Regions from separate parts of the Micromonospora sp. WMMD736 genome, predicted to be linked through region 4. Evidence: riboswitches for the same ligand, from Rfam matches in the RefSeq annotation. Region 4 holds a riboswitch; each other region holds the start of a gene.

Region 1 (7,684 bases), 3.9 Mb from region 4:
GTACACGCGAGGGCTGGGGGACTCGGGATAGGCGGACCAGTAGCCCCGCTCCGTGATCGCGGTCAGCGCACGGTTGAGGGTGTCGGCGTGCCTGTCGTACAGGGGATGCGGGGTCTCCGTCATGCCCGCCATCATGCAACAACCAGGCTCGTGAGCAGTAGGGCCGGTACCGGCCGGCGATTGATCCGGCGCGGGACGGGTAACCGCCGCTCTCGGGCCAGGGAGGGACGGCGGCGTGGGCATCACCGAGATCCGGGTGCACGGCGTCGCCGACAAGGGTCCGGAGGCGATCCTCGATCGGCCGGTGGTGATGCGGGTCGCGGGGGACGACGACGCCCGGACCTTTTCGCTCGTCCTGCTGCTGCCGTTCATGCTCAGCAACATCGTGATCTGGATGCTCCCGGTCGTCGGCCGTTCGGGTACCGCCGGCCGGGCGGTCTGTCGACTGTTGGCGGCGTCGTTGACCGCCATGTACGTCCTCTCGACGGTGGGCGTCGCGATCGACCTGATCGCCTGGCAGTGCGCGGCGTACCCACGCTGCCTCCAGGACCGCCGGGAGATCTCCTGGCTGGGCGGCGTGACCCCAGGTCTGCGGCTGGCCATCCTCGCCATCCTGCCGCTCCTGGCGATCGCCCTGATCTGGCGGCTCGGGGCGCGCACCTGGCAACTCCCCGAGGACAGCGCGACGGTGCCGCAGGGGGTGGGCGCGGACCGTCTGGACACGGCGGCGTTCTGGGACAACCGCGCACTCCTGCGGCGGCTACGGTCGGTGCACGTCGCCGTGGCGCTCGGCACGCTGGACGCGGCGCTGCTGCTGCCGCTGTCCCGCCACGACGCCGCCCTGACCGGTTATGTGTTGCTCGGCCTCGACGCGGCCCTGCTCGCCGGGACCGCCGTGCTGCTCTGCCGACCGGCCATCGAGCGGCACGGCGGGCCGGGTGCTGCTGCTGCTGGCGCTGGGGGTGCTGGTGCTCAGCCGCCACCCGCCGACCGAGCGGACCTTCGTCGCCCGCCTCGGCGCGCCGGTGCTGGCGTCGGTGGCGATCGGGTTGGCCGTGGCTTTCTCCTCCGCCGTCACCTACGCGGTCGCCGAGTACCTGGACCGTGGCTCCAGCCCCACCCCGGCCCGACCATTGCCTCCGGGCGCGCCGCCGCTGTCCCCACCGGTCGCGTACCGCTGGGCGGCGCTGGGTTTCTCGGTGGCGCTCGTCGTGGTGTGGGGGGTGGCGGTGATCGGGGCGCGAACCCGACAGGCCCGCTACCGCAGGCAGGCAGAGGAACTGGTCCACCGGGAGTTTCCGGAGGCGTCCCGGGTGCCGCGGGAGCGAGTCGAGGCGGTGCGGGACGCGGTCGTCAAGGCGCGCCTGGCGGACCGGCTCGGTCCACTCCTGCCGATCGCGTACGCGGTGTTGGCGTTGCTCACCCTCGGCGCGGCCGGGCTCTCCCTGGTGCACCAGGGGCCGGGGGCGCTCGCGCTGCGGCTGGGCGGGCAGACGCTCGCCCGGCCGGTGATCTTCGTGACCGACCTCGGTGGGGCACTGACCGGCGTGTTCGCCCTGGTGTTGGCGGTAGCCGGACTGTTCGCCTATCGGTCAGCCGGCGTCCGGTCGGTCGGGGTGCTCTGGGACCTGGCGACGTTTTGGCCACGTGGAGCGCACCCGCTCGCGCCGCCCTGCTACGCGGAGCGGGCGGTGCCGGAGCTGACCCGCCGGATCGGGCAACTCGTCGCGGGCTGTGACCAGGTGGTCCTGTCCGGGCAGAGTCACGGCAGCGTGCTGGCCTTGGCCGCGGTGCTCCAGTTGCCGGCGACCTGCCAACGGCGGGTCGCGCTGCTGACCTACGCGAGCCCGCTGGGCACGCTGTACCGGCGGTTCTTTCCGGGATACGTGAACGACTCGGTGCTGTACGAGGCGGGAGAACGGATCGACTGGCGGTGGATCAACCTCTGGCGCTACACCGACCCGATCGGTGGGTGGATCTTCGCCGGGGATCCGGTGGCTCGGCCCGGCCATCCCACTGCGCGGGTGGGCGGCCGGGCCACGGAGGTGGACCGCCGGGTGCGCGATCCGGCCGGGTTGACTGTCGCGCCGACCGACACCGTGCCGCCACCGGTGCGCAAACACCACTTCACCTCGGACCAGGATCTACACAGCGCGGTCAGCGAGCTGACCCGTCGGCTGGAAGCGGGTGAGCCGCCGGGCGTCAGAGGGTGAGCTGCCAGTTGTCCCAGGCGTCCACCGGGCGGAACCCGAGCTCCTCGTTGATCGCCACCATGTGGCTGTTGCTGGCCGCGTTCCAGGTGTCGATGACGCGTACGGCGGGTTCGTGGGTGAGCAGGTGGTGCAGGTTCTCCGCCTTGGCGATGAGGCCCAGCCGGCGACCACGGTGGGCCGGGTCGACGAGGGTGATCTGCTGGTACGCGTGCCAGTCGGTGGAGGCACCCACGTCGAGCAGGGTCCAGGCGACCAGCCGGCCGGACGCCTCGTGTCGCATGGCGAGGTGGTAGCGCCGCCGACCCCGGGCGTCCAGGGCGCGCTCGTTGCCCCGGATGCGCTCGGCGTCGACCTGCTCCGGTTCCCACTGCACGTCGCCCATGGGCGCGTCCATCAACAGCCGGCCGTCCAGGTAGGCGACGTCCGCCACGTACTGCGCCGGGGTGGCACCCTGCCAGGAGACGGACCGGTAGCCCTCGGCGCGGGGCTGGGCCTCGGCCAGGGCCGCCCGCAGCGCGAGCCGGTCGATCCGCTCGATCTCCAGGCGGCGACGCACCTCGACCAGCGCGGACTGCGCGCCCATCGCGGTGGCGAACGCCGCGCCCGCCACCGGTCGCGTCGGGCCGCCGGGTAGCGCGGCGACGGCCATGGCGACGACCCGCTTGCGGTCGTGTTGACGCAGCAGGCGTACCCCGTACTCGTGCAGGGCCCGGCCGACGCCCCGGCGGCGCAGGTCCGGGCGGACCGTCAGCTCGGCGGTGGCGTTGTCGGTGTTGTCGAGCTGCGGCAGGTCGAGCTGGAGGTAGCCGGCGGGCACCCCGTCCAGCCGGGCCAGCGCCCAGAGGGATCGGGTGCCGGGCATCGGGGTGTGGAAGAGGGCGTCGAAGCGTTGCCGGCAGGACGGCGGGAAGTCGGGCAGGTCGGCCTCGGTGGCCGCCGCGCCGATCCGGTACGCCTCGTCGACCGCTGCCCGGTCGGCGCCGTCGAACGGCACGATCGTGATGCTCATGCGGGCGAGCCTGGCAGGAGCAAAAGCGACAGGGCCAGCGATTATTCGCTGGCCCTGTCGAACGTGGTCGGGAGGGACACTCGCACAACGCCTCCGGCGTTGGGTCGCAAGAACTTCAAAAGTCTTCGGCGAAATGCCCTCCCGCACGGAGCATCTTGCGCCGTCCGGTTCCTGCCGTCAAGTCCTGGGCGGCGGGTTTTCCACACTCACAGCGAAAATCCAGTCACCCGGTGGATTCAGCCGAGCAGACCGGCGTCCCGGGCGGCACGCAAGGACGGCTTGATCTGGTGGGTCGGGCCGACCTGGGCGGCCACCGCGTCGATCGTCTTCAGACCTTCGCCGGTGTTGAAGATGACCGTCTCCGCCGTCGGGTCGAGCCGGCCGGACTCGACCAGCTTGCGCAGCACCGCCGCCGTGACGCCGCCCGCCGTCTCGGCGAACACCCCGGTGGTACGGGCCAGGTCGCGGATGCCGGCGCGGATCTCGTCGTCGTCGGCGTACTCCATCCACCCGCCGGTGCGGCGCACCGCTTCCAGGGCGTAGAGGCCGGCGGCCGGGTCGCCGATGTTGAGCGACTTGGCGATGCCGGTGGGCTTGACCGGGGTGATCGTGTCGGTGTCGGCGTGCAGCGCGGCGGCGATCGGGTTGCAGCCGGCCGACTGCGCCCCGAAGACCTTCCAGCCGCCCGCCGGGGCCTCGACCAGGCCGATCTCGACCAGCTCGGAGAAGGCCTTGTCAATCTTGGTGAGCAGTTCTCCGCTGGCCATCGGGATGACCACCTGGGCGGGGATCCGCCAGCCGAGCTGCTCGGCCACCTCGTACCCGAGGGTCTTGGAGCCTTCCGCGTAGTACGGCCGGACGTTCACGTTGACGAACGCCGTGTCCTCGAACTCGTCGGTCTCCACCAGTTCGCCGCAGAGCCGGTTGACGTCGTCGTACGACCCGTCGATGGCGACCAGCTCGCCGCCGTACACGGCGGTGGTGATGATTTTGCCCTGCTCCAGGTCGCTGGGGATGAAGACGATCGAGGGCACACCGGCGCGGGCGGCGTGCGCGGCCACCGAGTTGGCCAGGTTGCCGGTGGAGGCGCAGGCGAACCGGCTGAACCCGAGCGCCTTCGCGGCGGTCAGCGCCACCGAGACGACCCGGTCCTTGAACGAGTGGGTCGGGTTGGCGCTGTCGTCCTTGACCCAGAGCGGCGCGGTTATGCCCAGCTCGGCGGCGAGGTGCGGGGCCGCCACCAGCGGGGTCAGGCCCGGGTCGAGGGTGACCCGGGTGGTCGGGTCCTGGCCGGCGGGCAGCAGTGCGGCGTACCGCCAGATGTTGTCCGGGCCGGCCTCGATCTGCTCGCGGGTGACCGTGGCGAGGGCCGCGGTGTCGTAGTCGACCTCCAGCGGACCGAAACACTCGTAGCAGGCGTGCTGGGCGGCGAGCGGGTAGCGGGCCGAACAGGCGCGGCAGACGAGGGCGCGGGCGGGGCTGGCGGAGGTGTCGATGCCGGAGGCGGCGAGCGTCGACGTCATGTCGAGAGTCCTCTCATCTTTCCCCGCATCGCACGGTGCGGCGGGGACGGAATTGGCACCTGCCCCGCCGGTCGCTCAGCGGTGAGCGCGCGGGGTGGTTGCCGGGGCGTCGTCGGGCCGTATCCCTCAGCCCCTCTGGATGAGGTATGCAGTTGTGCCGTCGAGTCTAGGCAACGTTGCCCGGCGCCTCCACCGGGCATCCCAGCCAGTGGGTCAGCGGGCGGCCACCGCCACCGGGTCGACCACCGCGACGGGATCGGTGACCGCCGTCGGCCGAGGCGACGACGAGGGCCGGGGGCGGGTACGCGCGGCGAGGTTCGCGGCGACCAGGGCGGCGATGGTGATTGCCGCGCCGACCAGTTCGATCCCCTCCGGCCGGTAGCCACGGGCGATCTGCACGACGAACGTGGTCACCGGGACGAGGTTCATGAACAGGGCGGCGTTTGCCGCGCCCAGCCGCTGCACGCCGGTGTTCCAGGCCAGCACCGCGACGACGGCGGCGACGAGCACGGCGTACGCCACTTGTGGGGTGACCGCCACGAGGTCGGCGGCGGCCGGCGCGTGCTGCCACCCGACGGCGTCGGCGCCGATGCTCGCGGCCAGCATGGCGGCCGTGCCGGCGAGCGCGGTCAGGGTGGTGAAGCGCAGCGGTGACCAGGTGCCGAACCGGGTCGCGCCGTGGGTGTAGATAGCCCAGCCGAGCACCGCCCCGATCATCATGAGGCCGCCGAGACCGAACTGACCGAGCCCGGCCAGGCTCCCGCGGGTGATCACCAGGCCGACGCCGAGGAGCGCCACCAGGGAGAGGGCCAGCAGGGCGGGCTTCGGCCGTACGCCGTCCCGGGCCCACCGGACCAGCTGGGTGATGATCGGGGTGGTCGCCACGAACAGGGAGATCTGCTGCGGGGCGGCGTGCTCCAGCGCCAGGTTGGTGAGCAGGTTGAAGCCGGCGAAGCCGACCACGCCGAGCACCACCACCTCGACTCCCCGACCGCCGAGCCGCAGCGCGGCCGAGCCCTCCCGGATCAGCAGGATGCCGACCAGGATGACGGCGGCGAACAGGTAGCGGGCGGTGGTCAGGTTGAGCGGGTCGACCCTCGCGAGCGCGGTGGCCAGGATCGGGAACATCGCACCCCAGGCGAGCGCGGCGAGCAGTGGGTAGGCGGCGGCGCGGGATCGCATCGTCAGCTCCAATGTTCGAGTATCTTCGAACCAACGACACCGACCATAGGGTGTTGTTCGATCGTTGTCGAACAAGGGTTAGACTGGTCACATGGAGCCGCACGAACCCGACCTGACCGCCGTACCGGTAACCGCCGTACTGGCCGCGCTCGCCGACGACGTGCGGTTGCAGATCGTCCGGGCGCTCGCCGAGGGCGGCGAGGCGGCCTGCGGCAGCTTCGACTTCGGCGTCTCCAAGGCGACCCGCAGCCACCACCTGAAGGTGCTGCGCGAGGCCGGCCTGACCCGCACCCGGGCCGCCGGCACGAGCCGCCTGGTCCGACTGCGCCGCGACGAGGTTGACGCGCGCTACCCGGGCCTGCTGGACGCGGTCCTCGCCCCCCGCCCGCCGGCCTGACGGCCGACACGCACGCGTCGCCGGAGCCGACACGCCATGGCTCCGGCGACGCGCGTCACGGGTGCGGTCAGGCGTTCACCGGGCTGGGCTCGGCCATCGCCGGCGCAGACTCGTCGGCGCGACGCTTGAAGAGCAGCGAGTCGAGCGCCCACGGGCCCGAGCCCAGCGTCGCGACCAGCAGGAACGACCAGCAGAAGAGGGCTGCCAGCTCACCGCCGTTGCGCAGCGGCAGCAGGTCGTCCGGCTGGTGCACGACGAAGTAGGCGTACGCCATCGAGCCGGACGCGAGCAGCGCGGCGGGCCGGGTGAAGAGCCCGGCCAGCACCAGCGCGCCGCAGATGAGCTGGATCAGGGCGGCCCACCAGCCCGGCCAGGTGCCGAGCGGGATGGCCTTGCCGGTCATCGGGTTGCCGCCGAACAACCCGAAGACCGAGGAGAGTCCGTGCAGCGTGAACAGCAGGCCGATCACGATGCGGAACAGGGACAGGGTCGGCCCGCCGAGCCGAGAGACGTTCATGGAGACCTCCATCGAAGGGAACAGATCTCTTCCATGGTGGGGCCTCAAGCCATCGATGTTAATAAATTCCTTGCTAGTGGGAAAATCCCCGTCGGTAGCACCCAGGGCGCAGTGCGGGATCTACAGCTTTGCCCTAATTTGATCCACACGCGGCAGTAGCTCTCGCGCACTGGGAGCGCTCCCGAGTCCTCAACGTACCGGCTGGCGTGGTGCCCGTACACCCTGTCGAGCTGCCCCGAATATGGGGCAAGCGTCCGCCTCCGATGCGACGACTCGGTCGAGGTGGGCACCTGACGTACCGACCGCCGTCGGGCCGACCTGCGCCCGGTCCACCCGTTATGACTTGCCGGGATCCAGCTCCTTGACGAAGACTCCGCGCCCCGGTGCGCCGACAACGACACCCCGGTCACGCAGGAGCGCAACGGCACGCGCTGCAGTCGAGAACGACACCGAGTAGAGGTCGGCGAGCTGCGTGTAGGAGGGCAGCTTGGCACCCGGCTCATACTCGCCGGCCTTGATACGAGCGGCGACGTCCGCAGCGATGTCGACATAGCTCAGTGGGATCGCGGGCATGGGCGGTCCTCCCGGGTTGGCAATCCCATCTGATCACGACACGCGATCCACCCTCAAGAACATGGTTGACCTATGTCACTAGGTGAAATAGCGTGAGGATGAGCCTCCCGGGTTGGCACCAGGGCTGGTTCATCACTCCGGGAAGCCCCGGACCCACGCCGGGGCAGCGCACAGGGCGGCTCGAATGTCCCCCATTCGAGCTGGTTGTCGCGCTGCCCCGGCACCCCACAACCGAGAGGAGGCCCACCGTGACCGTGACCGAGGCGAGCG
Region 2 (7,684 bases), 3.9 Mb from region 4:
CGCCCGAGTCTGCCGCATCCGCGCACACCGAACGCCTGCGGGAGGATTCAGCGGGTCTGCCACGGGTAGTCGCGCCCATGGCGGCGGCCCGGGACAAGAGACCTCCGGTGGTGCGGCGTGCGCCACTGCGCGACGGACTGGTGGACGTCGACGGGGCGCGCATCGCCGAGGCCACCGAGCAGCTCAAGCACCGCGGCCGGGCCACCCTGCACGACCGGCTGCACCGGGTGCGGATGGCCGGTGGGCTGGCGGTCCAGGCCGGCTTGGCGGCCGGCCTGGCGTACCTCGTCTCCCACAAGGTGCTCGGCAACCCGCAACCGGTCTTCGCGCCGATCTCCGCGGTCGGCACCCTGGCCGCCTCGGTGGGCCAGCGGTTCCGCCGGACCGTGGAGCTGATCGTCGGGGTGGGCGTCGGGGTGGCCGTCGGCGATCTGCTGATCTACTTCCTCGGCACCGGCGCCTGGCAGCTCGGGCTGGTGGTCACGGTGGCGATCCTGCTCACCATCTTCGCCGGGGCCAGCGTGGCCATCGTCATCCAGGCGGCGGCCACGGCGGTGCTGATCGTGACGCTGAGCCCGTCCACCCAGAACCTGGAGATCCCCCGCTTCGTCGACGCGTTCCTGGGCGGCGGCGTCGCGTTGCTGGTCACGGCGGTGCTGCTGCCGCTGAACCCGCTCCGGGTGATCAACCGGGCCGCCCGGCCCGCGTTGGACCTGCTCGCGGCGCAGCTCGACGCCACCGCCGACGGGTTACGCGGCCGGGACCGCGCCACCATCCAGCGGGCGCTGGAACGGCTGCGGGACAACAAGAACGAGCTGGCCACCCTGACCGAGGCGATCGAGGGCGCGAAGGAGACGGCCACCCTGTCACCGGCCCGTTGGCACCGCCGCGACGAACTCGTCCACTACGCGGAGGCCGCCGACCCGATCGACCGCGCGATGCGCAACTCCGGCACGCTGATCCGCCGGTCCGTCACCCTGATCGAGGACGACGAGCCGGTGCCCGACACCATGCCGGACGCGATCGGCCACCTCGCCGAGTCGGTCCGGCTGCTCAAACACGAGTTCGCGGCGGGGGAGGAGCCACAGAAGGCGCGGGAGCGGTCGCTGCGGGCCGTCAGCGAGGCCGGCCGCGCGTACGGGGCCGGCGTCGGCTTCTCCGGCAGCGTCGTGGTCGCCCAGATCCGTACCACGGCCAGCGACCTGCTGGTGGCCTCCGGCATCGAACAGGAGGAGGCGAACCGCTGCATCCGCACCTCCTTCGGGGACCAGGAGCGGCCGGTGGGTGAACCCGCCGAGCCGGGCGACGCGCCGAAGCCACCCACCGCCCCGCCGGTCGGCTGAACGCGGGGCTCAGGCCAACCCGGCGAGCGCCGTGAGCAGCCGGTCGACCTGGGCGGCGGTGCTGCCCAGACCGATGCTGGCACGCAGCGCGGTCGGCGGAAGGTCCTTCCGGCCGGTACGCGTGGCGGCCTCGTCGAGCAGCCGCCGGGCCAGCGGGTGGGCGCAGAACAACCCGTCCCGTACGCCGATGTGGTGCTCGGCGGCGAGCCGGGCGGCCACCGTGGCCGAGTCCTGACCGGCGACCACGAACGACACGATGCCGACCCGGGGCGCGTCCGGACCGAAGGTCCGCAACTCCACCACGTGCGGCAGGGCCGCGAGTCCGGCGCGTAGCCGGGCCAGCAACGCCTCCTCGCGGGCAGCGAGCGCGACCCGGTCGGCGTCGGTCAACGCCGCGCACACCGCCGCCAACGCCACCGCGCCGAGCAGGTTGGGGGTGCCGCCCTCGTGTCGGGCCGGGCCGGTCGCCCAGGTCACGTCGTGGGTGGCCGGCCCGACGTGGCTGGTCGCCCCGCCGCCGGCCAGGTAGGGCGGGGCGGCGTCCAGCCAGTCCGCCCGGCCGACGAGCACACCCGCGCCGAACGGGGCGTACAGCTTGTGGCCCGAGACGGCCAGGTAGTCCACGTCGAGCGCGTGCTTGTCGACCGGGGCGTGCGGGGCGAGCTGCGCCGCGTCGAGGACGATCCGGGCGCCGTGCCGGTGGGCCACCCGGGCCAGCTCGGCGACCGGCCACAGCTCACCGGTCACGTTGCTCGCCCCGGTCACCGCGACCAGCACCGGCAGCGCGGGGTTGCTGTCGCGGCGCAGTTCGGTCAGTGCGGCGGCGAGAGCGCGTACCGCCCCGGCCGGGTTGGCGGGCACCGGCAGGCGTACCGAGCCGCGCGGCCAGGGCAGCAGGTTCGCGTGGTGCTCACCGGCGAAGGTCACCACCGTCGTGCCGACCGGCAACGAGCGGGCCAGTAGGTTGAGCGCGTCCGTGGTGTTGCGGGTGAAGACCACGTGATCGTCCGCGCTCGCGCCGAAGAAGTCCCCGATCGTCTGCCGGGCCCGCTCGTACGCCAGCGTGCAGCGCCGCGACAGCGCTCCGGCGCCCCGGTGCACGCTGGCGTACCAGGGCAGCAGTTCGGTGACCGCGTCGGCCGCGGCCCGCGCGCACGGCGCGGTGGCCGCGTAGTCGAGGTTGATCTCGCCGGGTACGCCCAGCACGTCGAGCGCCGCCGACCGCGGCGACGCGACGGCGGGCAGGCTGGGCAGCGAGGGTACGAGGGTGACGGACACGCCGGAACCTCCGGGGTCAGGGACCCCGGGTGTGCTGTCGGGACGGGGTCCGCGCTTGCCCAGCACGCCGATCGGGCTGGGCCCGGTCATCACCCGGGGCACCCCACCGCGAACTCGACGAGGGTTGCCGGCCAGCAAGCCGGGGCTTGACGCTGGCGCTCGTGACCTGCGGGCAGCATAGCGGCTGTGGATGCGGCCGGACCAGCCGGCGGGGGATGGCTACGCTGACCGCATGGCCGACACCCCGCCCGGTGCCCCCCTGCCGTCGCCGCCGCACCCGCCGGCGGCCCCGCCCGTCGGCGGGTCACCCGGGATCCCGCCGCGCCGCTTCGGCTGGCTGCGGTTCGTGGTGCTGGCCGCGGTGGTGCTGCTCATCGCCGCGTGCGCGGTCTTCATGGTCATCACGCTCGGTCAGTCGCTGGGGCTCAACGCGCTGCTCATCGGGGTGGGCGCCGCGATCCTGCCGGTGCCGGTGCTGGTCGCCTGCTTCCTCTGGCTCGACCGGTACGAACCGGAACCCCTGAAATACCTGATCTTCTGCTTCGCCTGGGGTGCGTTCGTCTCCACCGCCGCCTCGCTGAACGTGAACGAGTTCGCCGCCGGGCGGTTCGCCGACTGGGGGCTGCCGGAGGCGCTCACCGCCGTGCTGGTGGCGCCGTTCATCGAGGAGTTGACCAAGGCGCTCGGCCCGATCCTGCTGCTGCTGTTCCGGCGGCGGGAGTGGTCCGGGATCACCGACGGCCTGGTCTACTGCGGGCTCTCCGCGGTCGGTTTCGCCATGGTGGAGAACATCCTCTACCTGGGCGGGTACGGCTACGCGGCCGGCGCCGACCGGTACGGCCCGGCGACCGGCACCCAGCAGGTGATCGCCATCTTCATCGTGCGGATCCTGCTGTTCGGGTTCGCCCATCCCCTCTTCACCTCGATGACCGGTCTGGGGCTCGGCGTGGCCTCCCGGAGCGCCGACCGGCGGGTGCGGGTGCTGGCCCCGATCGCCGGCCTGCTGCTCGCGATGATGCTGCACGGCACGTGGAACCTGCTGCCCACGCTCACCCAGGCCACCGGCGAGGCGGTGATCATGCTGTACGGCTTCCTGGGCCTGATGGTGCCGGTCTTCTTCGGCACCGTCGGGCTGGCCGTGTGGCTGCGCGCCTGGGAGGGGCGGCTCACCGAGCGGACGCTGCCGGACTACGTACGCGCCGGCTGGTTGAGCCCGCCCGAGGTGGCCGCCCTCAGCAGCCTGGGTCGTCGGCACGCCGCCCGGACCTGGGCACGGCGGGTCGCGGGCGATGCCGGGGTGCGGGCGATGCGCGGTTACCAGCTCGCGGCGACCCGGCTGGCCCTGCTGCGCGACGGGTCGCTGCGTGGTCTGGACCGTAAGCCGGCCGACCGGGACCGGACCGCCGTCGAGGAGCGGCAGCTCCTGGAGGCGATCACCGCGTACCGGTCGTACTTCGTGGGCCGTGACCCGCAGGCCCCGGCCGGTGTCTGGGACGGCAGCCAGTACCACCTGCGCTTTCCCGACGGCACGCAGCGATCGGTGTCCGCGCCCGACGAGCCGGTGGTGCCCATCCCGGTGGTGCTCGCGCCGCCGCCCTCGGTCGGCTATCCGCCGGCCGGCTGGCAGGGTCTGCGCCCCGCCGCGCCGTGGCCGCCCGGTAACGCCTGAGCGCGGCGGGCGTTACCGGCGCGGCCGACGGGGTCAGGTCATCAGGGTGGTGAGGAAGTCGCCGAGTCCTTGGGCCATGGCGACCAACGCCGCGCCGATCGCCTTGAACATCTGCGCCGCGCCGTCCGGCCGGAACGCCATGAAGTAGATCAGAAAAGCGACGCTGCCCCAGGTCAGCAGTTTCTTTACGAATACCGGCATCGTCCCTCCCCAGGGCCACGGTCGCCGGCTGGCTTCCCGTCGTACGGTCCGACAAACGGCGCGGCCGGGCCCGGGGAGGTCTACAGGTAGAGGCCGGTGGAGTCGTTCTCCACCCGTTCGGCGGCGACGGCGTGCACGTCGCGCTCGCGCAGCAGCACGTACCCGCGGCCGTGCAACTCGACCTCGGAGCGGTCGTCGGGGTCGAAGAGCACCCGGTCGCCGGAGACGATGGCGCGGACGTTCGGCCCCACACCCACGGCGGTGGCCCACGCGAGGCGCTTGCCGACCGCTGCGGTCGCCGGGATGACGATGCCAGCGGTGGAACGACGCTCGCCCTCGCTGCCCTCCATCCGCACCAGCACGCGGTCGTGCAGCAGGCGGATCGGCAGGCCGGAGTCGAGATCCTGGTCGGCGGTCACGGGGCAGACGCTACCGTGTCGCAGGTGACCGGCCGCCGGTGGTTACGCCCATGGTCGTGCGGGCATTGTGTGGCGGAACTGCCCTACCGTGTCGGGAACGGACGTATGCTGTCCGACCTGTCGCCGTGGGCGGACGATTCTTTCGCCAGGAGGTGCGCTTGAGCCGCTTCGAGCGGGTACGCGGGCGGCTGCGCCGCGCCTACCAGTCAGGACAGCAGTCGGTTCGCGCCGCCCAGGAGACGCCGAGCGACGCCCCGGAGTCGCCTGGAATCGCCTCGCCGGCCGTCCCCGGTCCCGCCGCCCCGGCGAAGGCCACGGTCGTCGGCGCGGAGCCGCCGGTGGACCTGCACACCTCGACGTCCAGCCGGGACGACGCCGACGTGCCACACGGCCTGCGGATCGCCGCCGCCTGGTGCTGGCGGTTGATCGTGATCGGCGTGGTGGCCTGGGCGTTGCTCCGGATCGTCGGCACGGTCCGGATCGTGATCATCCCGTTGGCCATCGCGTTGCTGCTCTCGGCCCTGCTCGCCCCGGCCGTGGGGTGGCTGCTGCGGGCCCGGCTGCCCCGTTCGATGGCGACGGCCGTGGTGCTGGTCGGCGGCCTGGCGGCCGTCATCGGCACGCTGACCCTGGTGGTCAACGAGTTCATCCAGGGTGTGCCGGAGCTGAGCGAAAAGTCGTCGCAGGGCGTGCGGCAGATTCAGAACTGGCTGAAGACGGGTCCGTTGCACCTGTCCGACACGCAGCTCGACCGCTACATCGACGAGGCGCAGGGCTGGATCAACGACAACACCTCGAAGTTCACCAGCGGCGCGCTGAGCACCGCGGCGACGCTGGCGGAGGTGCTGACCGGCACGCTGCTGGTGCTGTTCGCGACGTTCTTCTTCCTGCGTGACGGCAACCGGATCTGGCGGTTCCTCGTCCGGCTGCTGCCGGTGGCCGCCCGCTGGAAGGTCGACGACGCCGGGCGGGCCGCCTGGCAGACCCTCGTCGCGTACGTCCGCGCGACCGTGCTCGTGGCCTTCATCGACGCCGTCGGCATCGGCATCTTCCTGGTCATCTTCGACGTGCCGTTCGCCTTCCCGCTGGCCGCCCTGGTGTTCCTCGGCGCGTTCATCCCGATCGTCGGCGCGGCGCTCTCCGGCGGTGTCGCCGTGTTGGTGGCACTCGTCGACAGCGGCCCGGTCACGGCGCTGATCATCCTGGGCGCGGTGATCGGTGTGCAGCAGGTCGAGGGGCACGTGCTCCAGCCCCTCATCATGGGTCGGGCGGTGGCCATCCACCCGCTCGCGGTGATCATCGGGATCGCGGCCGGCGTGGTGCTCGCGGGCATCACCGGCGCGTTGGTCTCCGTGCCACTGATCGCGGTGCTGAACACCGCGGTACGCCGACTGGCCGCCCGCACGGTCCCCGACACCCCACCCGACGCCGTGGTAGTAGCCTCCCAAGCCCCCTGACCCTCCCACCCCCACCCCGGCCCCCGGCCCCCGCCCCCGCTCCTGATCCCGCGATCTTGCACTTTCGGTGGCGACAAATGGTGCCGAACCGCCCAAGTCGGCAACCGAAACTGCAAGATCGGCGCGGGCGCGGGCGCGGGCGCGGGGGTGCTGGGGTGGGTTAGGTCTTGGCTAGGCGTTCCAGGGCGCCTCGGGCTACCTCGGGGCGGGTCGTGTACCAGAACGGGGGGAGGGACCGGCGTAGGAACGGGCCGTAGCCCCGGGCCGTTTCCAGGCGCGAGTCGAGCACCGCGACGACCCCCTTGTCGCCGGTGGCCCGGATCAGCCGGCCCACGCCCTGCGCCAGCCGTACCGCGGCGATCGGCACGCTGACCGCCGCGAAGCCGGAGCCGCCGCCCGCGTCCACGGCGGCCGCGCGGGCCGCCGCCAGCGGCTCGTCGGGCCGGGGGAAGGGCAGCCGGTCGATGACCACGAGCTGGCAGGCGTCGCCGGGCACGTCCACCCCCTGCCAGAGCGACATCACTCCGAAGAGGCAGCTCGACCGCTCCTCACGGAACCGGCGGACCAGCAGCGGCAGCGCCTCCTCGCCCTGCAACAACACCGGCAGGTCGGTCCGCGCGCGCAGCAGCTCCGCCGCCTGCGTCGCGGCCCGTCGGGAGGAGAAGAGCCCGAGGGTACGACCACCGAGCGCCTCGACGAGCCCGAGCAGCTCCGCACCGGCGGCGTCGGGCAGCCCGGACACGCTGGGCCGGGGCAGGTGCGCGGCGACGTACAGGATGCCCTGTCGTGCGTAGTCGAACGGCGAGCCCACGTCGAGCGACCGCCAGCCCGGGCCCTCGGTGGCCGGGACGGTGGCGGCGTCGGCCAGCCGGCGACCCGGTGTCTCGGCGGCCGGGCGGCCCGCGCCCGTGCGGGCGGCCAGCGAGGCGGCGGCCGGCGATGCGGGGACCGGTGGCGCGTCCAGGCCGAGGGCGCGGGCCACGGTGTCGAACCGGCCACCGAGCGCCAGGGTTGCCGAGGTGGCGACCACGGTGCGTTCGTCGTACAGGTGGGCGGCGAGGGTGCCGGCGACCGACAGTGGCGCGACCACGAGGGCCCGCCGGTTGCCGCTGTCGTTCTTCTCCACCCAGGCCACGTCGTGGTCGGCCTCTTCGAGGAGCCGCTGGGCGGTGGTGGAGAGGTCGTCCATCGCGGCCTTGGCCTGCTGCTTACGGACCGGGTCGGGGTCGTCGGACTTGATGTCGCCGATGGCGTCCAGGGCGGCGCGGGTGGCCGAGTCGAGCAGGGTGCACGCCTCGCGCAGCGGTGTCGGCAGAC
Region 3 (7,684 bases), 6.5 Mb from region 4:
CGGGGTCGCCGCGGAGGTGGGGGCCGAGAAGGAGTCCGTACGCCGGCTGCGGGCCGAGTACGAGCGTCACCTGGCGGACCTCGACGAGACCGGCGGACGTACCGGCGAGGAACGCCGACTCGAACGCCGACTGCGCCTCGGCGTCCTCGCCCACAAGCGACGGGAGTTGACCCGGCTACGCGACAGCCGGGAGATCGACGACCTGGTGCTCCTGGAGCTCCAGTCGGCGCTGGACAACGAGGAGATCCGGCTGCTGGGGCGTGGACCCGACGAGTGAGCGGGGTCCGCAACCGACCCCTGACGTATTGGTGACACCGCGCGGTCCGCGACCGGGGCGTCCGGGCAGCTCATCGGCGGGTACGGTGGAGGCCTGTTTCGGTGTTCGTCGATGCGCTCGGTCGGTGAGGGGGGCCCATGACCACCGGGGCGAGCGCGGCCGAGCCGCGGATGGTCACCGAGCGGCAGTTCCTCGACGAGGTGGCCTCGGTCACCCGCGAGCGGGTCGCCACCGGGTTCCTCTACCTCATGGCGCAGGAGGGCGCAGTCGTCGGCGTCCAGTGGGAACAGCCCGGCGTCGACCACCTCCGCCGCTATCGCGTCCGCGACGCCTGCCCACACTGCGTCGTCCTCGCCGCGGTGGTGACCCTCGCCCCCGTGCTGCCACTGGACGTGCTGCGCGCCGGTCGCGCCCGGCCGCAGTACGAGACGGTCCTGCGGACCGGCCGGTTGCCCCACCTGGCGTTCGCCCGTCCGGCGGGGCCACCCGGGGCGAGCTGGCTGGGCGACTGCCACGCGGTCGACGGTGACCCGCACTCCGACGCCGACTGCCCGAGGCACGCCGTGCCCCCTCGCACCGGTGACCCGTTGGCGCTGCGCCCCGGGTCGCTGCCCCGGGCCGTACGGGAGCTGTATCCGCACGAGGGCGCGGCGGCCGCCGACCTGGCCCGGCGGCTACGGATCGCGCAGGACTGGCGCGCGGACGCGCAGGCCGTGGCGAGTGGCATCCGCGAAGCGGCGGCGACCTGGGCGTTCCTGCGCAACTCCTGCGTGCTGGGCGTGCCCGTGCCCGGCGCCAACGGTCTCGTGCTCACGCTGCCGCCGGGGCGTGCCCCGGACGACCGGTCGCTCGGCGAGCTGCACGAGGCGACCGTACGCGCCCTGCCCTCCGGTGGCCCGGTGCCCTACCAGGAGCTGGCCTGCCTGCTGCCCGAGCCGGCGTCGACGACGCAGCGCATGCCGACGTACGCCGGCGCGGTGGACCTGACCGCCGCCGCGCCGGTACGGACGCTGCGGCTGCCGACGCCGCGCCGGCCGCTGAGCACCACCGGCCGGGGTGTGCTGCTGCTCTACGAGGCCCGGCACGCCATGGGTCGGCACGTGGCGAGCCCGCCGGTGCGCGACAGCGCGTACTGGGATTCCGAGGCGGCGTTGAACGTCTTCGAGTTCACCCTGCTGGAACGGGTCGCCGGGCGGCACTACCAGGAGGCGGTGGCCGCCTACCTCCAGGCGTTGCGGCGCGAGGGGGACCTGCTCGCGCGCCCGCACAAGGTGCTCGACCGGCGTCGCCGCAAGGCCCTGTCACACGCGTTCGGCGGGCTGGACGACGAGGAGCTGCACCTGTGGGCGTCGGTGGCCTACCGCAACGCCATCCTGGAACTGCTCGGCGACCTGAAGGCGTTCGCCGCGCACCTGAGCATCCAGGCGGGCTGAGCGCCGCCCTCGGAGCACTGGGCCCCTCAGAGCACCTGGGCCAGGAAGCGACGCAGTCGGGGATGGTCGGCCCCCTCGAAGATCCGCTCCGGTGGGCCGGCTTCCAGCACCACGCCCCGGTCCATGAAGGCCACCGTGTCGGCGACCTGCCGGGCGAAGCCCATCTCGTGGGTGACCACCACCATGGTCATCCCGGCGGCGGACAGGTCGGCCATCACTCCGAGGACCCCCTTGACCAGCTCCGGGTCGAGCGCCGAGGTGGCCTCGTCGAAGAGCATCACCTCGGGTCGCAGCGCCAGCGCCCGGGCGATCGCCACCCGCTGCTGCTGACCGCCGGAGAGCTGCGCGGGCCGGGCGTCGGCCTTGCCGGCGAGCCCCACCAGCTCCAGCTGCGCGCGGGCGACCTGGGCCGCCTCGTCCGGGCCGAGCCCCCGCAGCCGGCGCAGCGCCAGCGTGATGTTGCGCAGCACGCTCATGTGCGGGAAGAGGTTGAACTGCTGAAACACCATGCCGACCCGCTGGCGCAGCGCGTCCGGGTCGTCCCGTAGCACGCTGCGTCCGTCCAGCAGCACGTCGCCACGGTCGGGTTCGATGAGGCGGTTGAGCGTCCGCAGCAGGGTCGACTTGCCCGAGCCGGACGGTCCGATCACGCACGCCGTCGCGCCCCGGGGCACGTCCAGGTCGACGCCGCGCAGTACGCGGTTCGCGCCGAAGGCCAGGTGGATGTCGTGTGCCCGCAGGCTGACCGAGGTGGTGGTGGCGGTGGTCATCGCCGGTCTCCTTCCGTGGCCGGGGTCAGCGTGGGCTCGTCGTCCTCGTCCGGCGCGACGGGGTTCCGGCCGTCGCGCAGCCGCCGGTCGATCCAGTTGACGAGGTGTGTCAGTGGGACGGTCAGCGCCAGGTAGAACAGTCCGGCCAGCAGCAGCGCGGACTCGTTCCCGGTGGTGGCCGCGTAGTCCTGCCCGATGCGGAACAGCTCGCGCTGGCTGGCCACCAGGCCGAGGAAGTACACCAGGCTGGAGTCCTTGATCAACGCGATGAGCTGGTTGACCCAGGCGGGCAGCACCCGCCGGATGCCCTGCGGGATGATCACCAGCCGCATCGCGTCGGTCCAGGAGAAGCCGAGGGCCCGAGCACCCTCCAGCTGGGCGGCCTCCACCGACTGGATGCCGGCGCGGAAGATCTCCCCGATGTACGCGGCGGCGATCAGCGACAGCGCGAGGATGCCCAGCGGGTACGGGTCCGGCCCCCACACCTGCATGCCCAGCGGCGCCAACCCGACGCCGATCAACAGGATCGTCGCCGCGGCCGGCAGCCCCCGGAACACGTCGGTGTAGACGCGCGCCGGCCAGCGTAGCCACCGGCTGCGGGAGATCCCGGCCACGGCCAGCAGCAGACCCAGCACCGTGCCGAGCAGGGCGGCGGAGACCGCCAGGATCAGCGTGTTGGGCAGCCCGACGGTCAGCATCTCGGGCAGCGCCTCGCGCATCGCGTCGACGTCGAAGAACGTCTCCCACAGGGTGCTCAACGGATCCATCGTTCGCCTCTCCTACCGCCCTGCTCGCTCGTCACCGGGTCAGGACGCGGCCGACGCGGACGCCGACGGCGCCGCGACCGTGCCGCTGCCCGGCGTGAAGTCGGCCGGGATCGGCCGGCCCGGGTAGTACTGGGCCTGCAACCGGTTCCACGTGCCGTCGGCGATGACCTCGTCGAGGGCCTTGTTCAGCGCCTCGCGCAGCTTGTCGCTGCCCTTGGCGACGGCGTACGCGGTCGGTGCCGGACTGAGCTGCTTGGCCGCCACGGTGATCTTGCCGTTGCTGTCGGCGGCGGACTTCTCGCCGATCTCGGCCGGGGCGATCCAGGCGTCGGCCGTGCCCGCCTTGAGCTGGTTGATCGCGCCGTTGTAGTCGGGTACGCGGACCGGGTCGAGCTGCTTGCCGGTGGCGTAGTCGTCCTGGACGGTGCCCTGCACCACCACGACACGCTTGCCGGTGAGCTGGTCGAAATCCTTGATCGGCGAGCCGGCCGGCACGTCCAGTCCGAAGTAGCCGAAGTCGTACCCGTTGCCGAAGTCGACGGTCTTCTTGCGCGCCTCGGTGACGGTGATCGAGGAGCTGCCGACGTCGAACTTGTGGTTGTTGACCTGGGACAGGAGCGCGGAGAAGTCGGTGCCGACGAACTCGACCTTCAGGCCGAGCTTGCCGGCCACGGCGGTCAGCAGGTCGTTGTCGAAGCCGGTGAACTTGCCGTCCTTGAGGTACACATTGGGCGGGGCGTCCGTCAGCGTCCCGGCCCGCAGCACACCCGCCTGCGCCAGACCGTACGGATTCCCCGCATCGCCAGCCGACCCGCCGCCGCCGCTACCGCCGCAGGCGCTCAACCCACCAACAACCACAGCAGCGGCCGCAAAAATCCTCAAACCAACAGAACTACGCACAAAATTCTCCAAAAGGGTGACGTCGACCCCGTTGATCATGAAGTTATTGCCACGACACGCCGGTCGAGCGGGCAACAACTTCATGATCAACGCGAAGAAGGGTCGGGAGGGTGGGGTGGGGCGGGGAGGGGGGCTCAGCGCTTCAGGCGGCGGTACACGCCGCGCTGCGCATTCGCATCAGGTCCACGTGGCGACGCCGGGTCAGGGCCGGCGTACGCCGGCTTGCCGGTGGCGTGGGGCTGAGGATGTGCATGCGGTCTCCCGGGTCTTGGTGCTGACCTGGGTGCCAGGCCACGCTTGCACCGACGTCCCGCCGGTGCCTGGTCTTCACCCGGGGCACCCCACCGCGGAGGAGGGTTGCCGGCCAGCGAGCCGGGGCTTCGCGCTGGCGCTCATGACCTGCGCCGAGGCTAGCAGCGCCCACCGGTCGTCCGTCCAGCCGATATGACCACGCTCACCAGCCCCGACCCGCGCGCGGCGAGCTGGTCAACCGGCGTGGACGTGGGGTCGGCGCGTCCGGTCCGGCTCCTGACGACGCAGGATCTCCCGGGTCACCGAGGCGATCTCGCCCTGCCCGAACGCCAGGTACCGCAGCACGTTGCGAGCCGGGCCGCCCTCGGTCCACTCGAAGTAGATGTGCGGGCGGCGCGCGCTGCGGTCGCGGATCTCCAGCAGCAGCGCGGCCAGCGCGCTGGGCACCGCGGAGCTGGCCAGGCTGAGCACCGGGAAACGGTCGTGCGCCACGCTGCCGCGTACCAGCAACTCCGTCTCGAAATCCGACGGATCGGTGACCCGGACCTCTACGAAGATCACGTCGCTGTCGTCGGGAAAGTCGTTGTCCGCCATGGTCTGGGCCAGCTTGTCGCGGTACTCCGCGAGGTCGCGCCGCTCCGGCTCGTGCGCGACCAGACGGATCCGGCGTCCGGAGCGCTCGTCGATCATCGCGGTCGCCAACTCGTCCAGCTGGACGTGGTCGACCCGCAGCTCGAACGCCCGCGCCACCCGCGACAGCGCCGAGACCACGATCATCGCGCCGATGAAACAGCCGGCGATCTTCACACCGTCGGGCCGCTCCGCCACGTTCGCCACCGTGGTGTAGACGAACGCCACCGCGATGGCACCGAACGCGACCGTGCGTCCGCGCTGCCGCCGTCGCCGCGCCGCGAGGGTCACGGCCGTCGCCGCCGAGGTGATCAACACCAGGACCCCGGTCGCGTACGCGCCGCCCTGCGCGTCGACGCTGGCGGAGAAGATGATCGTGATCAGGAACGCCACGCCGGTGAAGACCAGGACCAGCGGCCGGACCGCGCGGGCCCACGTCGGCGCCATGCCGTAGCGGGGCAGATACCGGGGTACGAGGTTGAGCAGCCCGGCCATCGCGGACGCCCCCGCGAACCAGAGGATCGCGATGGTGGAGAGGTCGTAGACGGTGCCGAAAACCTCGCCGAGATGCTGGTGGGCCAGGTAGGCCAACGCCCGGCCGTTGGCGGCCCCACCCGGCTGGAAGGCCTCGGGCGGGATCAGCACGGTGGTGGTCACGCTGCTGGTGATCAGGAAGACGCTCATCGTCGCGGCGGCGGTGGTGAGCAATCGTCGCGCGCCTCGGATGCGGCCCAACGGCCGGTCCTCCGAGTCCTGACGGTCCCCCCGGATGTGCGGCATCACCGCCACCCCGGTCTCGAAGCCGGACAGGCCCAGCGCCAGCTTCGGGAACACGAGCAGGGACAGCCCGACCACCAGCAGCGGATCGCCGTGTCCGGTGGTCAGGGCGTTCGTCCAGTCTCCGACCGCGCTCGGGTGGCTGACCACCCGCCACAGCGCGTCGCCGATCACCACCGCGTTCAGCGTCAGGTAGACCGCCACCAGCACGACGGCGATCCCGATGGCCTCGCCGAAACCCTTGAGGAACACCGCGCCGAGCAGGGCCACCAGCAGCAACGTCACCGCCACCTCGTGTCCCTTGAGGCCGCTGGGCAGGAACGGGTTCTCGTCGATGTGGGCGGTCGCGTCGGCTGCGGACAGGGTGATGGTGATGATGAAGTCGGTGGCCGCGAAGCCCAGCAGCACCAGCACGAACAGCTTGCCGGGCCAGTAGCTGAGCAGGCGTACGAGCATCGCGATCGAGCCCTCGCCGTGCGGGCTCTCCACCGCCACCCGCCGGTAGACCGGCAGCGCGCCCAGCAGCGTCACCAGCACCAGCACCAGGGTCGCCACCGGCGAGAGCGCTCCGGCGGCCAGCGCCGCGATGCCCGGCTGGTAGCCCAGCGTGGAGAAGTAGTCCACGCCGGTCAGGCACATCACCCGCCACCACGGGTGGTGCCGGTCCTCCTGTGGGTGGGCGTGCAGGCCCTGCGGCGTGGGCTGGCGCGACCCGTCGGCGAGCAGCCAGCGTCGTAACCGGTCGGTCCGCCGGCCGGCACGTCTGTTCACCTCCACCGGCGTCACCCCCGTCCCGCCCATGGTCACCGCGAGTATCCGCCGTGTGGTCGACGTCCGTCCGGCGGTGTGCGGAACCCGTCCGCCGGGAGCAGCGACCCGGCCCCGGGTTTCGGGTCGGGAGCACCGGGGAAGCAGGGCCCCCGTCCCGAACCCCGGGCCGGGCAGTGCCGGGAGGGGAGCGGGCTCGTGGTTGGTGGCCGCCGCTTCCGCCGGGGCGACGGCTTCGGCCGTCAGCTCGACGAGCACGAGGCGCGGGTCGGGCCCGTCCCGCCGGCGCAGCCGGGCAACTCGTCCGCCGGCCGTCTGGTCGACAGTGCCGTCTACATCCGGGGACACCGGTTCGCCTCACCGGTCGGGCTCGCCGAGACGTACGCCTGCCTTCAGACGCAGGACCACGCGATGGCCTGGATCGGGCTGTACCGGCCCGACATCGACCAGATCTCCTCGCTGGCGCGCGAGTTCCGGCTGCACGACCTGGCGGTGGAGGACGCGATCAACGCCCACCAGCGGCCGAAGCTGGAACGGTACGGCGACACGCTCTTCGTGGTCCTGCGTGCCGCCCGCTACGACGACCTGCGGGAGGAGGTGGAGTTCTCCGAGCTGCACCTGTTCATCGGGCCGGGTTTCGTGGTCACCGTCCGGCACGGAGAGGCGCCCGACCTGGCCGCGGTACGACGCCGCATGGAGGCCGACGCGCCGATGCTCGCCCGGGGTCCCGAGGCGGTGCTGTACGCGATCCTGGACCAGGTCGTCGACGGGTACGCGCCGGTGGTCGCCGGGTTGGAGAACGACATCGACGAGATCGAGACCCAGGTGTTCGGTGGTGACCCGAACGCCAGCCGGCGCATCTACGGGCTCAGCCGGGAGGTCATCGAGTTCCAGCGGGCCGCCCGCCCACTGCTCGGCATGCTCGACTCCCTGGCGGCCGGCGCCGGCAGCTACGGCGCCGACGAGGAACTGCGCCGCTACCTGCGTGACGTCACCGACCACCTCACCCAGGTGGTGGAGCGGGTGGACGGGTTCCGACACCTGCTGCAGAACATCCTCACCGTCAACGCCACCCTGGTGTCGCAGCAGCAGAACGAGGAGATGCGCAGC
Region 4 (7,684 bases):
AAAAGCTGCACGCCGAGCTCTACCGGCACCTCCAGCCCGCCGTCGACCGCTTCGACGTGCTACTCAATCACGAGGACGAATCGGACTGGGAGGCTGCTGAGACGTTCCGCGGCGACCTCACCGACTACGTCCGCAAGTACGGCTTCCTCGCACAGATCGTCCCCTACGCCGACCCGGAGCTGGAACGGCTCTACCTCTACGGCCGACATCTGCTCAACCGGCTGGGTCGGCGGGGCGACGGGGGCGTTGACGTCGGCGAGGTCGACCTCAGTCACCTGCGGGTGGAGAAGACCGGCGAGCACGACGTCAGCCTCAACCCGGAGGGCGCCGCTGAGATGAAGGGGTTCGGCGACGGCTCCGGCGGGGCGAAGGAACCGGAGAAGTCCCTGCTCTCCGAGCTGGTCGACCGGTTCAACGAGCGGTTCGGCACCAGCTTCACCGACGATGACGTGGTCAAGCCGTTGAACGAGGCGATGGCCGACCCGAAGGTCCGCCAGGCCGCAGTCGCCAACGACGAGGAGAACTTCGGCCACGTCTTCGGGCCGGTCTTCGAGGAGAAGATGATGGACCACTTCGAGACCGCCGCCGACCTCGGTCGCCGCTACTTTGGTCCGGAGACCGACTTCCGTAGCTCGCTCAACCGCAGCGCCCGCAGCGCCGCCTGGCGACTGATCCGCCGGCAGGAGGGGGTCGTCGACGACGAGGCGGCCTGACCCACTGATGCCGTCGCGGCGCCAACGTGACACGCCGCGGCGGCATCCCTGGACGGTGATCGGTTCGACCGCAACACTGACCATCTGGCTGGGACAGTCGCAGGGGTGGGGGCAACGTGCGGGCAGAGCCGATCGGCGGTCGATACGAGCGGGTCGAGGAAATCGGCTCCGGCGGCATGGGGCACGTCTGGCGCGGCTACGACAGCGTCCTCGACCGTGAGGTCGCCATCAAGCTGATCCGCGTCGAGGCCGTGCAAACCCCGCAGCAGGCGGAAGAGTTCGCCAAGCGATTCCGCCGCGAGGCCCGCGTCACCGCACGCATCCAACACCACGGCGTGCCCCAGGTGTACGACGCGGTCCTCGATCGCTCATACGACCGGCTCTACCTGGTGATGGAGTTCGTTCGCGGCACCGCCCTGCGGGCCTTCATCGACCCACAGCATCCGCTGCCGGTTACCTGGGCAGCCGCTATCGCCGCGCAGATCTGCACCGTCCTCTCCCACGCCCACGCCATCCCCGTCGTGCACCGCGACCTCAAACCCGACAACGTCCTGGTCACGGCGGATGGGGCGATCAAGCTCCTCGACTTCGGCATCGCCGCCATCCTGCGCACCGACGTCACCCGCCTCACCGCAACCGGCAGCGCCCTCGGCACTCACCACTACATGCCGCCCGAGCAGATCCAGAACGCACAGGTCACGCCGCAGAGCGACCTGTACGCCCTGGGCTGCGTCCTGCACGAACTCCTCGCCGGGCAGCGGGTCTTCGCCGGCGGCAGCGACTTCAAACTGTGGCACCAGCACGTCACCGAGCCGCCACCACCGCTACGGACGCTCCGACACGACGTACCTGCAGCGATCGAGGAGCTGGTCCTCGATCTGCTGGCCAAGGCCCCCGAGGACCGGCCGGCGGACGCCTACGACGTCTACGAGCGGCTGCTGCCTTTCCTGCCCCTGCCTGGATCGGCACCGCCCGCCTCCGAGCACGCGAGCAGCACGATGCCCGACCCGACGCTGGTGTACCGCCGACCCAACGCGCCCCGGCACCGGCCGGCACCCGACCCCGTGGTCCCGGCGCCTCGCAGCGGCACGTCGGGCGCCGATCCGGCGGCGATCCTGAAGACCGAGGTTCGAGACGCGATCAAGGCTGCCGTTACCCAATCCGACGAGCTGCTGGACGACGAGCGGTTCGCCCAAGCCGCGGATGTGCTCGAGAGCGTCATCGGCCCCGCCAGCGACGCGCTCGGTGCTGAGAGTCCCCGCGTACTGGGCCTGCGATCACGGCGAGCCGCCATCCTCATCATCGGCGGGGACTTCCGGCGCGCGCTGCCGGAGTTCGACGCCCTCGCCGCCGCGTACACCCGTACCGCTGGCCCCACCAGCGAGGACGCGTTGGAATGCCTGCGGCAGGCAGCGCACTGCCGGGCGGAACTCGGCCAGGCCACCACAGCCCTGCGCCAGTTCCGGCAGGTGCTGACGCACGTGCGCGCCGCCTCCGGCGACGTCTCCCCCACGGCTCTCGACCTACGTTTCAACATCGGCATACTGCTGGTCTCCGAAGACAAGGCCGCCGAGGCCGCAGACGAGCTGCAACCGCTGCACGACGACCTCTGCGTTGTCTACGGCCCAGACCATGAACTGACCCGGGAGGTCGCCGACCTGCTTGCCCGGCTCCGACTCGCCGCCGACGGATAGTTCCGCCACCAGCGTGGGCTCAAGTCTCCCCCGCGGAGTTGCTCCCGGCCTCGATGATCTCTATGCTTCCTGGGCGTCAAGAGTGGTCAGCGTCAAGCCTCCCGGCTTGCTGACCCGGCAACCGCGCCACCCGCGCACGGTGCCTCCGGGGGAAGACCAGGCCGACCGCAAGCTGCGGTACGGCAAGAGCGGGTGCCTCATGGCACCGGAGAGCGAGTTCACCGTGCCGTTCGACGAGCTGGACCTGGCCGCCTTCGCGGTCTGCCTGACCTGCGGGCACCTCCGCGACGGTGCCCCGCGCGAACAGCGGTGCCGCTGCCAGCCCCGTACGCCGGAGTGGGAGCAGCAGTGGCAGGGCCAGGACATTCCCGGTGACCTCGACCTGTGTGTGTTGTGCGTCCGGGACACGGTGACCACCCGAACCCGGTGGTCGTGGCTGGCCTGCGAGACCTGCCGACACGTCTCGCAGGTCGTCGGAGAACGGTACGGCCACCGCGCCGCACTGCCGCTGGGCCGACACTCGATCATGAACGGCGACGTGGTCCAACCGCAGACGGCCACGACCACCGAGGTCGCCGCCTCGCTGATGGCCTCCGCACGGCGTGGTAACGAGCTGCGCGAGTGGCAGCAGGTGGAGTTCGACCGGCTCGCCGAGCCACTACGCCTGACTGCTTCGAGCGTGCCGCTGGCCGAGTGGCAACGGCACTCGCCGCTGTCGCTTGGGGCAAGCGTCGACGCTTTCGACCGCTACGGCGTCCTGCCCGTGCCCAACGACCTCAGCGGCCTCCGGCAGGCCCAGACCGAATTCCTGTCCACCGCTCGTTGATCGCCAGTCCAGCCGGCTGCTGTTGGGTACCCGACATCGCCAACAGCGGCCGCGCCGGACATCGTCCATCCTCGGTCCGGTGATGACGGGCAGCTCGAATGCCGCGGCGTTCGATAGCATCCGGCCATGATGGACAGTGGCGGGCAGCGACGTCGGCGCCTGGTGGTCGAAGCATGACCATCATTAGTGGTTGGCCGGCGCTGACCGTGGCAATGAGCGACAGAGCCTCGCCAGCGAGGTTGTTCATTCAGAAGCGGTTCGGCCGCTGGCAGGACCTGCAGGCACGGTATCGGGAATCCGTGGGCTCCCTTGTCGTGCCTGGGAGCCAGGCGAACCCTGGCACCATCGGCTCAGCCTTCGACTGGATGGTGCGCTTCATGGTGCATCCCAGACCGGATCTGCGCTTGGCACTGCTCGGCGCGCGCATTCCCCCACTCCGGCACGCGGTCCACGAACTGGCGCGCACGCTGAATTACTCCCGAAGCGGCGACAGCGTGGGGACCTCCCGGTTCACCGGGCCGGCCGCAGGCAGCGAAGCCGACCATCAACTCGTTGCCCGGGCCTGCTGGGCGCTGGCGCTCCTCACCGACCTGTACCGGGCCGGTCCCACACCCGGATCCCCGTTGATGGCCCTGGCCCCAAGGTCCATCACCGCTGAGAAGCTACTTGATCTCGCTCCACCTGCGGCTCTCGACGAGCTCCAGGCATTGCGCGCCTTCGCCGAGCGGAGCCTCCTGCCGTCCCTGTCGGCGCGGCATGGTGCTTGGACCCTCGGGCCGACCTTCGCCGGATCATCGCTGATGAACGCCGACGCCGACCTGATCGCCGCAGGCCTGCTGCTCGAACTCAAGACGGGCCTCGGCAGCAAGCGCCGCGACGGGACGCGGCGGTCATCATTGGAAGCGCCGACCATCATGCAGCTGCTCGGCTACGTACTGCTGGACTTTCCTGACGAGTTCGCCATCGAAGCCGTCGGCGTTTACAACGCCCGCTACGCACACCTGACGACGTGGCACCTACCGGAACTCCTGGCCGAGTTGGCGGGCCGGCCCGTCGACCTGATTGAAGAACGTGTCGCCTTCCATCAGCTGCTCGCCACGGGCGATCACGCTAGTCCTCGCGTCGGAGACCATCTATGTAGCCCTGGATGAGGGCGGACGCGTCGCGGAAGTCGAGGTCGAAGAACTCGCGATCCTTGCGCACCCGGTAAGGCGCCAATCGATCGTGCAGCTCAGCCTCTACTGACGGAGCGTCCGCGACCACCCATAAAGCGCGCACGCCATACGGGATAACGACGCCGGTCGCCCGGTTGATCTCCCTCACCCGCTCCTCGACGGTCCGCTCGGTGTAGCCAATCTTGAGCATCCGGGGCAGCTCGCGAGTCGACAGCATGTAGATGTAGCCAGCTCCTCGCGGTTCAAGCAGCTGTTCCCCGACGAATCCGGCCAGATGGACCTGCACGTCCGCGTCAGTCAGTAGCGTGAGCTGCTTCGCAGCGGTGACATCGTCGCCATCCCTGATTGCGGTGCGTAGGCGACCGAGCGCATCACCAGCTTGTAGGCAGCGCTTACGCCCGGGGCGGCCCAGCTGTTGCCACACGGTGAACCAGTCCCACTGGTCCTGCTTGTGACAGCGCGAGTAGAGCCCCTTGACTTCCGACAGGGCCTCCAGCAGTGACGGGCTGGACTCAATCGGGCCGTTCTGCAGGTAGCTCAGCACGGCCGCTACCGACCGACGTCGTTTCTGCTGGACCTCGGGCTTGACGGGGGCCATCCCGAAGCCCCACTTCTGCACGACCTGCACGCGATGGTCTCGAACTGGAGATGCCACGACCGCCTCCTCCTCCCGTAGCTTCATGCGCCGTCGGATGCGGCGATCCCGGCCACCTCAGCAGCGGCCGGAATGAGCGGGAAGAGTATCCAACACGACTCGCTGGCCGCCGAGCCGGAGCCCGTGCGGAAGGCCGCCCGCTTGCGAAGGAACACGCGACTACAGGCCGGGAGAGCGGAGCGGGCAAGATGACCCTCTGCGTGGTCTCCGGCCCTACTCGCGAGGAGACTCGGGCGGTCGCCCACGTGCTGGCCCGCGTCCGGCCCGCCGGGCCGGAAGTGGGTGACAATGGCATCCTGTTTCACCGCCATGAATCATCACGACGGATCGCTGGCGGCGTCGCCCGAGGAGGAGTCCGTGGAGTTGGCACCAGAATCTGATGCCGTCTCTGCAGCCAGCGCCGTTCGCGCGTCAATCGGCTTCGACCAGCTACGCAGGGTCGGGGATGCGCTGTACTGGCTGGAGTCCCGTCCGAGCTGCGCGAGCGGCCCGACCCTCGTGCGGTGGTCGGCAGACGACGGCGTGGCCGACGTAACTCCAACGCGTTTCGCCGTGACCAGCAATGTGCACGCCTACGGCGGTGGTACGTACGCCCCGAGCAGCGACGAGGTGTGGTGCGCCGGCGCGAACGGCCTCTACCGGGTAGCCGGAGGCAACGTCAGCCTGATAGTGGAGGACTCGTCGTCGTTCGGTGACCTGACGATCGGCAATGGCGAGCTACTCGCCGTACGGGAAACCGACGACGGTGACGCCCTGGTGGCGGTTCCACTCGTCGGTGCCCCGGCGATGCGGGTGCTTGCCGAGACTTCGGGCTTCTTCGGGGCCCCGCAACCCGGGCCGGGGATGCTGGCCTGGTTGCGGTGGAGTGAGCGGGACATGCCGTGGGACTCGAGCGAGTTGTGGGTGGCGCCCTATGGTGCCGACGGGTTGCTCGGCGATCCGGTTAAGCTCGCAGGCGGGCCGACGGAGTCCGTGGTGGAGCCGCGGTGGGGGCCAGACGGCGCCCTGTACTTCGCGTCGGATCGCAGCGGCTGGTGGAACCTCTATCGCTGGGATGGAGAATCGGTCTCGCCGGTGGCGCCGTTGGCGGCCGAGTGCGCGGCAGAGCCTTGGGAGCTGGGCTACTCCTCGTACGGCTTCCTCGTTGATGGCCGGATTGTGATGGTGGTGCAGGAAGGGCCCCGCCACTGCCTGGCCGTCGTTGATCGATCGGGAGCGGTCACGCCGGTGAAGCTGCCCTACACGTCGATCAAGCCGTACCTCGCGGTGGGCGGCGCGTCGGTGGCCTTGGTGGGATCGTCACCGGCGGTGGCCCCTCAGGTGGCGCTGGTGCACCTGGGCGACGAACCGCGTGTCGAGGTGTTGGCTCGGGCCGAGCATCCGGGGCTTGACGGGCTGACGGTGTCGACGCCGGTGGAGCTGCGCGTCCCGGTTGAGGGCAGCCGGGAGGTGGTGGCGCTGGTATATCCGCCAACCGGGGCGGCGCCGGACTGGTGTGCGCCCGTCATCGTACGGGCGCACCCTGGGCCGACGGCTTCCTGCCTGGTACGGCTGGACTGGCAGGCGCAGTTTTTCACCAGCCGCGGGTTCGCCGTCGCCGACGTCGACTACACCGGAAGCACCGGGTACGGGCGGGCATTTCGGCAGGCTCTCTACGGCCGTTGGGGCATCGACGACGTAAAGGACTGCGGGGCTGTCGCCGAATATCTGCTGACCGAGGGCCGGGCGGTCCCGGGTGAGGTGTTCATTCGCGGAGCCAGCGCAGGCGGGTATACCGCGTTACATGCGGTGGCACAGGACGGTCCATTCGCCGCGGCGACCGCGGTTTCGGCGATCGTCAATCCCGAGCGTTGGGCGGAAACCGTGCCTCGATTCCAGCGCGCACACGCGGCCCGGCTGCGCGGTGGCGCCGGGCGAGTTCGTGCAGAGGACATCCGACGACCCGTCCTGATGATCCATGGCACCGCCGACGACGTAGCGACCGCCGACGACGTGCGGGAACTCGCCGACGAGTTGCAAGGTCGGGGCGTGCCGCACGAGCTGATGCTGCTCGACGGTGTTGGGCATTATGTCGCCACCTCAGCTCATGCTGCCCGGGCGTTGGAAGCAGAGCTTGCCCACTACCGCTCGGCGATGGCCGCAGTGGCGTCCGGCTGACGGCTATACCACTGCGGACGGTAGCCGGTGCCGCACGTACTCGCCGAGTTCCTGTACTTCCGGCTCGCCTCGGTAGGGATCGAGGTCGACCTGGACGTCGACGATGCGTTGCACGCAGCGGTGGGACAGGGTAGCGGCGGCGTGGTCGACCGCAGTGCGCGCTGTGGCACAGGCTTCGTCGATCCGCCCGGCCGTTGCCAATGACGAAGCGAGGAGCGCGGTGTCGATCGCGAGCCGGCGCACGTGCGACGGACGAAGCCCGGCGAGGGCTGTGCCGAGGTGCCGTTGCGCCTGCCGGGGCTGGCCGAGATCGTGAAAGCAGTGGGCGAGTTCGTCGGCCAGGTAGGCGACAGTGAAGTAACGAATCCACGGCGGCTCCTCGCCCGCCCGGCTACGCGCAAGCTGCCGTTCCGCGACGCCGAGGTGGACGGCGCACGCCGCCTCGCGCCCGAGGCGGGCCTGGG

The links. Region 4 has a riboswitch for S-adenosylmethionine ahead of ACN269_RS00335 (hypothetical protein). Riboswitches for the same ligand answer to the same signal wherever they lie in the genome.
Region 1: linked by a shared signal. The riboswitch ahead of thrC (threonine synthase) and the one ahead of ACN269_RS00335 (hypothetical protein) in region 4 are both predicted to bind S-adenosylmethionine.
Region 2: linked by a shared signal. The riboswitch ahead of ACN269_RS17430 (aminotransferase class V-fold PLP-dependent enzyme) and the one ahead of ACN269_RS00335 (hypothetical protein) in region 4 are both predicted to bind S-adenosylmethionine.
Region 3: linked by a shared signal. The riboswitch ahead of ACN269_RS29870 (ABC transporter substrate-binding protein) and the one ahead of ACN269_RS00335 (hypothetical protein) in region 4 are both predicted to bind S-adenosylmethionine.

What each region holds. Positions count from the first base shown of each region.
Region 1 is NZ_JBMHMI010000001.1:3,933,351-3,941,034, forward strand. It holds gene paaN (phenylacetic acid degradation protein PaaN) at 1-123, opposite strand, end outside; gene ACN269_RS17505 (hypothetical protein) at 939-2,213, shown strand; gene ACN269_RS17510 (GNAT family N-acetyltransferase) at 2,203-3,222, opposite strand; gene thrC (threonine synthase) at 3,459-4,745, opposite strand; SAM riboswitch class I at 4,756-4,891, opposite strand; gene ACN269_RS17520 (DMT family transporter) at 4,959-5,927, opposite strand; gene ACN269_RS17525 (ArsR/SmtB family transcription factor) at 6,019-6,324, shown strand; gene ACN269_RS17530 (DoxX family protein) at 6,392-6,841, opposite strand; gene ACN269_RS17535 (winged helix-turn-helix domain-containing protein) at 7,178-7,414, opposite strand; gene ACN269_RS17540 (hypothetical protein) at 7,663-7,684, shown strand, end outside.
Region 2 is NZ_JBMHMI010000001.1:3,910,773-3,918,456, reverse strand. It holds gene ACN269_RS17435 (FUSC family protein) at 78-1,343, shown strand; gene ACN269_RS17430 (aminotransferase class V-fold PLP-dependent enzyme) at 1,353-2,588, opposite strand; SAM riboswitch class IV at 2,668-2,788, opposite strand; gene ACN269_RS17425 (PrsW family intramembrane metalloprotease) at 2,812-4,290, shown strand; gene ACN269_RS17420 (hypothetical protein) at 4,324-4,491, opposite strand; gene ACN269_RS17415 (GroES family chaperonin) at 4,572-4,910, opposite strand; gene ACN269_RS17410 (AI-2E family transporter) at 5,069-6,367, shown strand; gene ACN269_RS17405 (ATP-dependent DNA helicase) at 6,528-7,684, opposite strand, start outside.
Region 3 is NZ_JBMHMI010000001.1:6,568,599-6,576,282, forward strand. It holds gene ACN269_RS29850 (Na+/H+ antiporter) at 1-277, shown strand, start outside; gene ACN269_RS29855 (hypothetical protein) at 415-1,710, shown strand; gene ACN269_RS29860 (amino acid ABC transporter ATP-binding protein) at 1,737-2,480, opposite strand; gene ACN269_RS29865 (amino acid ABC transporter permease) at 2,477-3,247, opposite strand; gene ACN269_RS29870 (ABC transporter substrate-binding protein) at 3,287-4,012, opposite strand; SAM riboswitch class IV at 4,436-4,547, opposite strand; gene ACN269_RS29875 (amino acid transporter) at 4,634-6,583, opposite strand; gene corA (magnesium/cobalt transporter CorA) at 6,773-7,684, shown strand, end outside.
Region 4 is NZ_JBMHMI010000001.1:57,764-65,447, reverse strand. It holds gene ACN269_RS00345 (type I restriction endonuclease subunit R) at 1-713, shown strand, start outside; gene ACN269_RS00340 (protein kinase domain-containing protein) at 830-2,407, shown strand; SAM riboswitch class IV at 2,482-2,602, shown strand; gene ACN269_RS00335 (hypothetical protein) at 2,607-3,233, shown strand; gene ACN269_RS00330 (hypothetical protein) at 3,407-4,384, shown strand; gene ACN269_RS00325 (GIY-YIG nuclease family protein) at 4,344-5,090, opposite strand; gene ACN269_RS00320 (S9 family peptidase) at 5,373-7,220, shown strand; partial or broken gene ACN269_RS00315 (XRE family transcriptional regulator) at 7,224-7,684, opposite strand, start outside.